2 regions of the Bacteroides luhongzhouii genome follow, and region 1 is predicted to be linked to the other one. Evidence: riboswitches for the same ligand, from Rfam matches in the RefSeq annotation. Region 1 holds a riboswitch; the other holds the start of a gene.
The links. Region 1 has a riboswitch for thiamine pyrophosphate ahead of thiS (sulfur carrier protein ThiS). Riboswitches for the same ligand answer to the same signal wherever they lie in the genome.
Positions count from the first base shown of each region.

Region 1 (4,642 bases):
ACGATCCATTCTTCGCGCATGCGGGGCAGTCCCTTTTTGAGGTCAATGTTCATTTCCGCATCACTGAACGGTCCGCTGGTGTCATATACATATATTTCCGGATTCGGTGTTGCTATCTTTTCTTCGCCTTCAAAGCTGACACTGGGCACTTGCTCCACTTTCCGCATGGCAACGCGGATATTCGGATAAAGTTTACCGGGTAAATAGACTTTCTGCGAGCGGGGGAATTTTATTTTTTGTTCCATAGTTTATTTGTTTTAATCAAGAAAAGCCGTTAGAGGTGAACTTGCTTCTGCTACGAAGTCGATGGCTTGTAATCCTAATCCTGCTTCGTAAGCCTGTCTTCCGGCTTCTGTAGCCGTTTTGAATGCTTTAGCCATTTCTACCGGATTTCCGGCAACGGCTATTGCGGTATTCACTAATACAGCGGAAGCTCCCAGTTCCATTGCTTCGGCAGCATGGCTGGGCGCACCGATACCGGCATCCACTACCACCGGGATACCCGCCTGTTCGATAATGATTTGCAGGAATTCTTTTGTCTGCAATCCTTTGTTTGTACCGATGGGTGCACCGAGCGGCATAACGGTAGCTGCGCCTGCTTCTTCCAGACGTTTGCAGAGTACAGGGTCAGCCTGGCAATAAGGTAACACGATAAAGCCTAATTTTACCAGTTCTTCCGTAGCTTTCAGTGTTTCGATAGAGTCGGGGAGCAGATAGCGCGGGTCCGGATGAATTTCCAGTTTCAGCCAGTTTGTTCCAAAAGCTTCGCGAGCCAGTTGTGCGGCAAAAACTGCTTCTTCCGCGTTACGTACACCGGAGGTGTTGGGCAATAACTGAATATTCGGATGAATGATATGTTTCAGCATGTCGTCCTCTTTGTTATCCATGTCGATTCGTTTCATGGCAACAGTTACCATTTCCGTACCCGAAGCCAGGATAGCTTGTTCCATTACTTCATTGGAATTGAATTTTCCTGTTCCCAGGAAAAGACGGGAGCTAAATTCGCGTCCCGCAATTACTAACTTTTCCATTCTATATATTTTAGTTGATTATTTAAATGCTAATTTAGGGGCGTAGCGCCCCGGCAAGGTTTCCCTGCGGGATATTGTCATTTTAGGCACGGATTACACGGATTTCACGGTTTTAGAAATATGATTGCATAAAGCAACAGCGTAATCCGTGCCTAAAAAATCCCATTTATTATTTGACAAATTATAAATCACTTTCAATGATTCTACGTGTTTCTTCTACCGGATTATCTGCTCCGAGAATAGTTCCTGACAGGGCTATTCCATTTACTCCTGTATGAAGTATGGCAGGAATATCCTCAAAAGTGATTCCTCCGATAGCTACAACGGGGATTTCGATATTCGCTTCCTTCATCTGTGAAAGAATAGAAGAATATCCCTCCAAACCCAGTACGGGGCTTAGATTCTTTTTAGTGGTAGTAAACCGGAAAGGACCGATGCCGAGATAATCGGCTCCGGCACGATAGTGTTGTACGACATCTTCGAAAGTGTTTGCAGTGCCACCGATAATAAAGGCTTCACCAAGTATTTGGCGGGCCTGGTCGATAGGCATGTCCTTTTTACCCAGATGTACACCGTCCACTTCCAGCTTTTGGGCCAGTTCGACGTGGTCATCCAGAATCAGGATTGCTTCGTGCTCTTTGCAAAGCGGCTTCAGTTGCAGGGCTACTGCCTCCACTTCTTCGAGAGGAGCGTCTTTCATACGTAGCTGGATCCATTTGCACCCGCCTTCGAGTGCCATACGTGCCGATTCGAGGTATGAATACCGTTCGGTCTGATGCGTGATAAATTGTAGACTAATCATCTCCTTACCCTCCGCAAGCGGCTTTGATAATCACCAGGTTATCGTTCTCGTGCAGAATGAAACGTTCCCATTCGGTACGGGGAATCATTTTGTTGTTTACGGCGATAGCAATGCCTTGAACCGGAAGTTCGAGCTGTGCTGTCAGTTGCGTAAGGGTAGAGTCAGGAGTCATTTCCACCTCTTTGTTGTTCACTTGTACTTTCATTGTCCTATCAGAATAAATAAGTTGAAAGTAAATACAAAGAGCGTGCTTAAATAGAAAGGCGATAAGAAGAAACACAATCCCTACGTCAGTGCTAACTGCCTCAGGTTCCTAGGGTATAATCTCAGCCCCTCGTGGGGCACCCCTTTGTCTTTACGGGGGCAAAGTAAGCGAAAAAGAAACAGAAAAACACTAAATCAGTCGTTTTTTTTTCATTTTTCTGTTGATTCCTGTTTTTTGATGGGATGAGAAAAGATAAATCGGGCGCCATTTTTGTAGCTCTTGTCAATCCATATATCACCTCCCATATATTGGATGGTCAGTTTACAGATAGCCAGTCCCAACCCTGTGCCCTGCACGAATTCATTCAGCTTTTCGAAACGTTGGAATACGAGTTCCTGTTTATCTTCGGGGATTCCCGTGCCGGTATCTGTCACCGAGAACAGCATACATTGCTTTTCTTCGTCCACTTTATAATCCAGCGTGATACTTCCTCCGGCAGGAGTGAATTTCAAGGCATTATTCAGCAGGTTGATGATAATCTGTTGCAGACGCAAAGGGTCCGTGTAGAGCATGTAAGGCTCTTTAGGCATTTGGAGTTTGATGTCTACATCCACTGTCTTGTTCCGGTTGGTGAGGGTAATCATATTCTGGCAATGCTTCACTAGCTCACACCATCCATAGTTGAATTGCAGCTTTCCTGATTCCAGGCGTGATATATCCAGTACATCGCTAATCAGTTGGAGCAATAAACTGGAATTAGTCTGGACGATATCCGCGTATTCTTTCAGTTCATTATTCTGCTCTACCGAACCGATAATCAAGCTGGAGAAACCTACAATCGCGTTTAACGGTGTCCGAATCTCGTGGCTCATATTCGAGACAAAGGCACTTTTTAATTGATTGGCTTCTTCGGCGCGCTCTTTGGCGTCACGTAATTCAATTTCAGACTTTTCCAGTTTCTCTTTATCTTCCCTTAATTGTTGCGTGGTTCTTTCAAGGTGATTTTTCAGTATTTTAGTCCGGTAATAATAGTACAGGGAAATCATCAGACTTCCTACTAATACGAGGAATATAATCAGGATAAACTGCACTTCTGTCTTATAAGCTACAAAGAAGGGGATGGGTTGATTGATAACCATTGAGTTGACAGGCAACTTCTTGTTTTCAAATCCCCATTCTTTTAGTTTCTTCGCGTCAAATTTATATCTGTTGGGTAAGACATTGATGCTGCTGATACCCGTTTCCTTCTGGTCTAAAAAGCGGTAAGCATATTCTCCCATGCTTTTTCCCACTCCTTCATATTGCGGGACATATCCCCCGATGGCCCAATAACCTATTGCAGTGGAAGTCATACTGAACATAGGCAGGAGCGGATTGGCTTTGGAAAAAGCATAAACGGAGTTGTTCATGTAAGTGATACCCCGGCTGTCAATTCTCCAGATACCCAGAAGCATTGCTGTGTTTCTGGGAAGATTGCGCAATTGATTGGTAGCCATATCGAGTGTGTGGATGCGGCCGTCAATGTAGGTGATGGATAAGTGCGGGAAATGTTGCAGGTTTTTCTTGAACCATGCCAATTCGGCAAGTCCGTTGTAGGTATTATCCGATACAAATACCAGGTGCTCTGTGTCCGGGTAGAAATCCTGTATCATTTCGATATCTTTGCTGATATTATATTCGTATGTATCACAGTATTTTACGTTGTACTCCTTCATTCGTTCCGTTAAGTCGATACTTACAGGATTATAGTTCCGGATATCGATTGAATCTTCCGGAATACGGATGCCGTTGCGTGATGCCATTGCGCAGAAAACAGGAAGCTGCTTATATTTCTCATCTTCAAGATGAAGGAAACTGCTCCATGCCTCACCACCCAAAAGGATCACTAATTTAGCTTTCGGATGTTTGTCCAAAATATCGGTTAATGTTTTTTTCCATTGGTGCGCCTGCGTCAAATCTGTCGCATTCATGTTTTCTACAATAGTCGAGTATCTTCCTCCCAACTGGGTGTAGGTTTCTATAAATGTGCTGATATTATCGTAGGTATATTTAGTGTCAGAATTGTATGAGGTAATGAACAGGATCTCTTCCTCTGGTTCTTCTGTAGCGGCAGCGTTGCAGAAAAGGGGGAAGAAAAGGAGAACGGCAATGGAGACAATAAATCGTATCTCTTCTCTTTTATATAGTACCATAATTGTTTGTTATGCTAGTTTATGAGTTGCAAAAATACAACTAATGCGTCTGATATACAATAAAAGTTTGTTTTTTTTAATCTGTAAAAAAGGTCGCTGTGAAAAACACAACGACCTTTTTCATAAGTCTAGTTTTGCTAGTAAATCCGGTTACATTCTTTTTTCAACCACATCCCAGTCGATGATATCCCACAGGGCATTTACGTGGTCGGCGCGGCGGTTCTGATAATCCAGATAATAGGAGTGTTCCCAAACGTCAAATCCGAGAAGCGGTTTCAAACCGGCACGTACCGGATTGCTGCCGTTGGCTTCTTTTGTGATTTTCAGTTTACCGTCTTTACCAACGGATAGCCAGGCCCATCCTGAGCCGAACAATCCGACTGCTGCAGCGTTGAATTCTTTCTTGAAGTTT
Region 1 covers NZ_CP059973.1:4,497,304-4,501,945, reverse strand. Annotated here, with positions in the region: gene thiC (phosphomethylpyrimidine synthase ThiC) at 1-245, opposite strand, end outside; gene GD631_RS16960 (thiazole synthase) at 258-1,031, opposite strand; gene GD631_RS16955 (thiamine phosphate synthase) at 1,213-1,833, opposite strand; gene thiS (sulfur carrier protein ThiS) at 1,838-2,038, opposite strand; TPP riboswitch at 2,099-2,192, opposite strand; gene GD631_RS16945 (sensor histidine kinase) at 2,248-4,230, opposite strand; gene GD631_RS16940 (superoxide dismutase) at 4,381-4,642, opposite strand, start outside.

Region 2 (4,642 bases), 1.6 Mb from region 1:
CATTGCAGTCATGGAAAAATATTTAATACACAGCAACGAACTGCATCTGATAGACGCAGAGAAAATCCATCAAGCCGTAGAAAAGATGGTGGAATCACTCGATTTAGCCGCAGGCTCAACCACAAATTTCGATCTCTATCAGGTTGTGGAAAACTACTTTAAAGATCTAGAGAAAAGGAGAAAGATCAATCATGTACTGGGAATTAAAGAAGATAGATATGAACTAGCCGAAGATTTCGGCATTAAATAAAAGAAAGAAATTTATTCAATCACACCAGACAAGTTTTCCAAAAACGAGGGAGTTCCACTTAATGTGAAACTCCCTCGTTTTTTTGAATAATCAGCGTATAATAATTAATTTCCCTGATGTACTGTAAGTTGTGGGAAAGGGAAGTTGATACCTTTTTCATTGAAGGTTTCGTAAATCGCTTTATTTATATCGAAATAAACACCCCAGTAATCTCCGCTATTTACCCATACACGTGCCACTACATTCACACTGCTGGCGTCCAGCGCATGAAGAGCCACAAAGGGAGCCGGTTCATTCAGGATGCGTTTATCAGCAGCAAGAATTTCATAAACGATTTTCTGCACTTTCTCATAATCTTCTCCATAATCTATACCAACAATCCATTCCACACGGCGGGTTTCCTGATGGCTGTAATTGGTCACTACTCCACTACTCAATGAACCATTGGGAATATAGATCAGTTTGTTGTCCGCGGTAGTAAGGATGGTATGGAATATCTGAATTTCTTTTACCGTACCGGATGATCCCTGCTGTGTTTCTATCCAGTCGCCAACTTTATAAGGTTTGAATAAAAGAATAACCAGTCCGCCGGCAAAGTTCTGCAGATTGCCGGATAAAGCCATACCGACAGCTACACCGGCAGAAGCCAATAAAGCTGCGAACGAAGTGGTTTCAACCCCCAGAGCGCCAACGACAGAAATGATTAACAGAATCGTCAACAGAATATTGACCAGACTTTTAACGAAAGTTTTGATACTTACATCCACTTTTCGTTTATCCATCAGGCGTCTGATAAACTTGTTGAGCATCGAGATGAGGAAACGTCCGACGACAAAGACAAGGACCGCAATCAATATACGTTCTCCGGCACGAATACCGAAATCTATCAGTTGTTGAGTAATCAGCGAAAGTTTATCCAAGCCGTCGGCATTGGCAATCGCTTGTTCCATCAAATTATCTGCGGCCACTTGCACAGAATCCGCAGCTTGTGTTGCTTGCAATAATAGTAGCATAATTAAATTATATATTAAATGAATAAATGCAGTTTTGTTATTTCAACAATTTACAAAGTTATATTGTTTTTAGTGAATCTAAAAGTTTTTTTTTGCTTTCCTCCTGCAAAAGCCGTATTTTTGTAACCGATTCACTGGTAGGGGTGCCTTAACATGACGGGCTGAGAACATACCCATAGAATCTGATCCGGGTAATGCCGGCGTAGAGAACTAATTAGTAAGCAAAATGAAAAAAATTGTATGGATGGCCGTCGCCTTATCGGGCGTAGGCATCACTGTTCATGCACAGACGAGTGCAAAGGATAGTATGAGAGTAGTAAACCTGCAAGAAGTGCAGGTAGTATCCACGCGTGCCACCTCCAAAACTCCCGTGGCATTCACCAATATAGGCAAAGCGGAATTGAAGAAGGTTAACTTCGGACAGGATATCCCTTATCTGTTGAGCATGACTCCTTCTACGTTGACCACATCGGATGCTGGAGCAGGTATCGGCTACACGACCCTTCGCGTGCGCGGAACCGACGGCACACGCATCAACATCACAGTGAACGGCATACCGATGAACGATGCCGAAAGCCATAATCTGTTCTGGGTAAATATGCCCGACTTTTCTTCTTCCGTAAAAGATATGCAAGTGCAACGCGGCGCAGGTACGTCTACCAACGGGGCAGGCGCCTTCGGAGCCAGCGTAAATATGCAGACCGAAGGTGCATCCATGAAGCCGTATGCCGAATTCAACGGTTCATACGGTTCATTCAACACGCACAAAGAAACAGTGAAAGTGGGAACCGGTCTGCTCAATAATCATTGGACGTTTGACGCCCGTCTTTCCAATATCGGTACGGACGGATACATAGACCGTGCTTCGGTAGACTTGAATTCTTACTACCTGCAAGGAGGTTATTTTGCAGAAAACACATCTGTGAAGCTGATTGCATTCGCCGGAAAAGAAAAGACATATCACGCCTGGGGATACGCAACCAAAAAGGAAATGGAGGATTTCGGCAGACGCTACAACCCCTGCGGCGAGATGTACACCGACGCCAACGGCAACAAGCATTTTTATGACGACCAAACGGACAATTATCTGCAAAAGAATTATCAGCTTCTCTTCAATCATACTTTCTCAACAGCCTGGAACTTGAACGTTGCCTTGCATTATACCAAAGGCGATGGCTATTACGAAGAGTACAAAGACGGCAGATCCCTCATAGAATATGGTCTGAAGCCATTCACAATAGATGGGACCGAAATAGCCAAAAGTGATTTAGTCCGTCAGAAGAAGATGGACAACAAATTCGGCGGTGGCGTTTTTTCTCTCAATTATACGGCCAACAGGCTGAATGCGTCTCTGGGAGGTGGTTTGAATCAATACCGGGGCAATAACTTCGGAAGGGTTCCCTGGGTGAAGAATTATGTGGGCACTCTATCTCCCGATCATGAATATTACCGCAATAAATCCAAAAAGACCGATGGCAATATTTATCTGAAAGCAAACTACGATCTTACCAGAGGACTAAGCGCGTATGCCGATCTTCAGTATCGACACATCGACTATACCATCGACGGCAACAATGATAAATATGACTGGAGCAAGAATGCTCTGCGTCCACTGGCAGTAGACAAGAAGTTCGATTTCTTTAACCCGAAAGTCGGATTAAACTGGAATATCACGTCCAACCATCGCGTTTATGCCTCTTTCTCGGTAGCTCAAAAAGAACCGACAAGGAACAATTATACGGATGGCGATCCGGATTCGTATCCAAAAGCAGAAAAACTGCTCGACTATGAAGCGGGATATACTTTCGCCAATCAATGGTTGACGGCAGGCGCAAACTTCTACTACATGGATTATACCGACCAACTGGTTCTGACCGGAGCTTTAAATGACATCGGTGAAGCACTGACCGAAAACGTACCGGACAGTTATCGTATGGGAGTCGAGCTAATGCTGGGAATCAAACCGTGTAAATGGTTTCAATGGGACATAAACGCTACATGGAGCAAAAACCGCATCCAGGATTTTGTAGAAAGCCTGCCGGGTTACCATTATAATGCAGATGGTAGTTCTACTTCCCTCCCGACTGTTCAGATCAAGCATAAAGACACTCACATCGCTTTCTCACCCGACTTCCTATTTAATAACCGTTTCTCATTCATTTATAAGGGATTCGAGGCAGCTCTGCAATCGCAATTCGTCAGCAAACAGTATATGACAAATGCAGAAGTAGAAGAATTGACTCTTGATAAATATTTTGTCAGTAACCTCAATCTGGCGTACTCTTTCCGCCCCAAGAAGGTGTTGAAAGAAGTCACGGTAGGGTTTACTGTATATAATCTGTTTAATGAAAAATATGAGAACAACGGTTGGGCCTCGAGCGATTACACCGATACGGTGGAGAATCGGGGAAACTATGCCGGATATGCAGCGCAGGCAGGAACAAACGTCATGGGACATGTTTCTTTCCGCTTTTAATACTACAGAGTTATGGAATTGAATTTTCTGGAAATATTCGGTACGATTGTCGGGCTAGTCTACCTTTGGTTGGAGTACCGGGCAAGTATCTATCTTTGGATAGCAGGTATCGTGATGCCTGCCATCTATATCTTCGTATATTATAAAGCAGGACTGTATGCCGATTTCGGTATCAATATCTACTATCTGATAGCTGCCATCTACGGTTGGTTCTTTTGGATGTGGGGAGGGAGGGAACCCAAAAATCTTCCTATCGTACATACTCCGTGGAAATGTTACTTACCTCTTTTTCTGGTATTTATTGCCACATTTATCGGCATTGCATGGATACTGATCGAATATACGGACAGCAACGTGCCCTGGCTGGATAGTTTTACTACGGCATTGAGCATTGTCGGCATGTGGATGCTGGCACGCAAATATATCGAGCAATGGTTTGCCTGGATTCTTGTGGATATTGTCTGCTGCGGACTTTATATCTACAAAGACCTTTATTTTACTTCTGCTTTATACGGACTTTACTCCATTATAGCTATCTTTGGCTACTTTAAATGGAAAAAATTAATGAATATACAATGATAAGCGAACACTATACTCCCGAAGCCGTCATACTTGCCAACGGCGAATATCCTACGCATGCGCTTCCCCTGAAAATACTGGAAGAGGCTAAATTCGTGATTTGTTGCGATGGAGCAGCCAACGAATATATCTTACGTGGACATACCCCGGATGTGATTATCGGTGACGGAGATTCTCTTTCTTCGGAAAACAAAACACGCTTTTCGGACATTATTCATCATATAGCCGATCAGGAAACAAACGACCAAACCAAGGCTGTCCACTTCCTGCAAGAAAAAGGCTACCGGAAGATAGTCATCGTCGGTGCTACCGGAAAACGGGAAG
Region 2 covers NZ_CP059973.1:326,430-331,071, forward strand. Annotated here, with positions in the region: gene GD631_RS01190 (hypothetical protein) at 11-250, shown strand; gene GD631_RS01195 (mechanosensitive ion channel family protein) at 355-1,263, opposite strand; TPP riboswitch at 1,393-1,489, shown strand; gene GD631_RS01200 (TonB-dependent receptor) at 1,490-3,739, shown strand; gene pnuC (nicotinamide riboside transporter PnuC) at 3,752-4,318, shown strand; gene GD631_RS01210 (thiamine diphosphokinase) at 4,315-4,642, shown strand, end outside.
Region 2: linked by a shared signal. The riboswitch ahead of GD631_RS01200 (TonB-dependent receptor) and the one ahead of thiS (sulfur carrier protein ThiS) in region 1 are both predicted to bind thiamine pyrophosphate.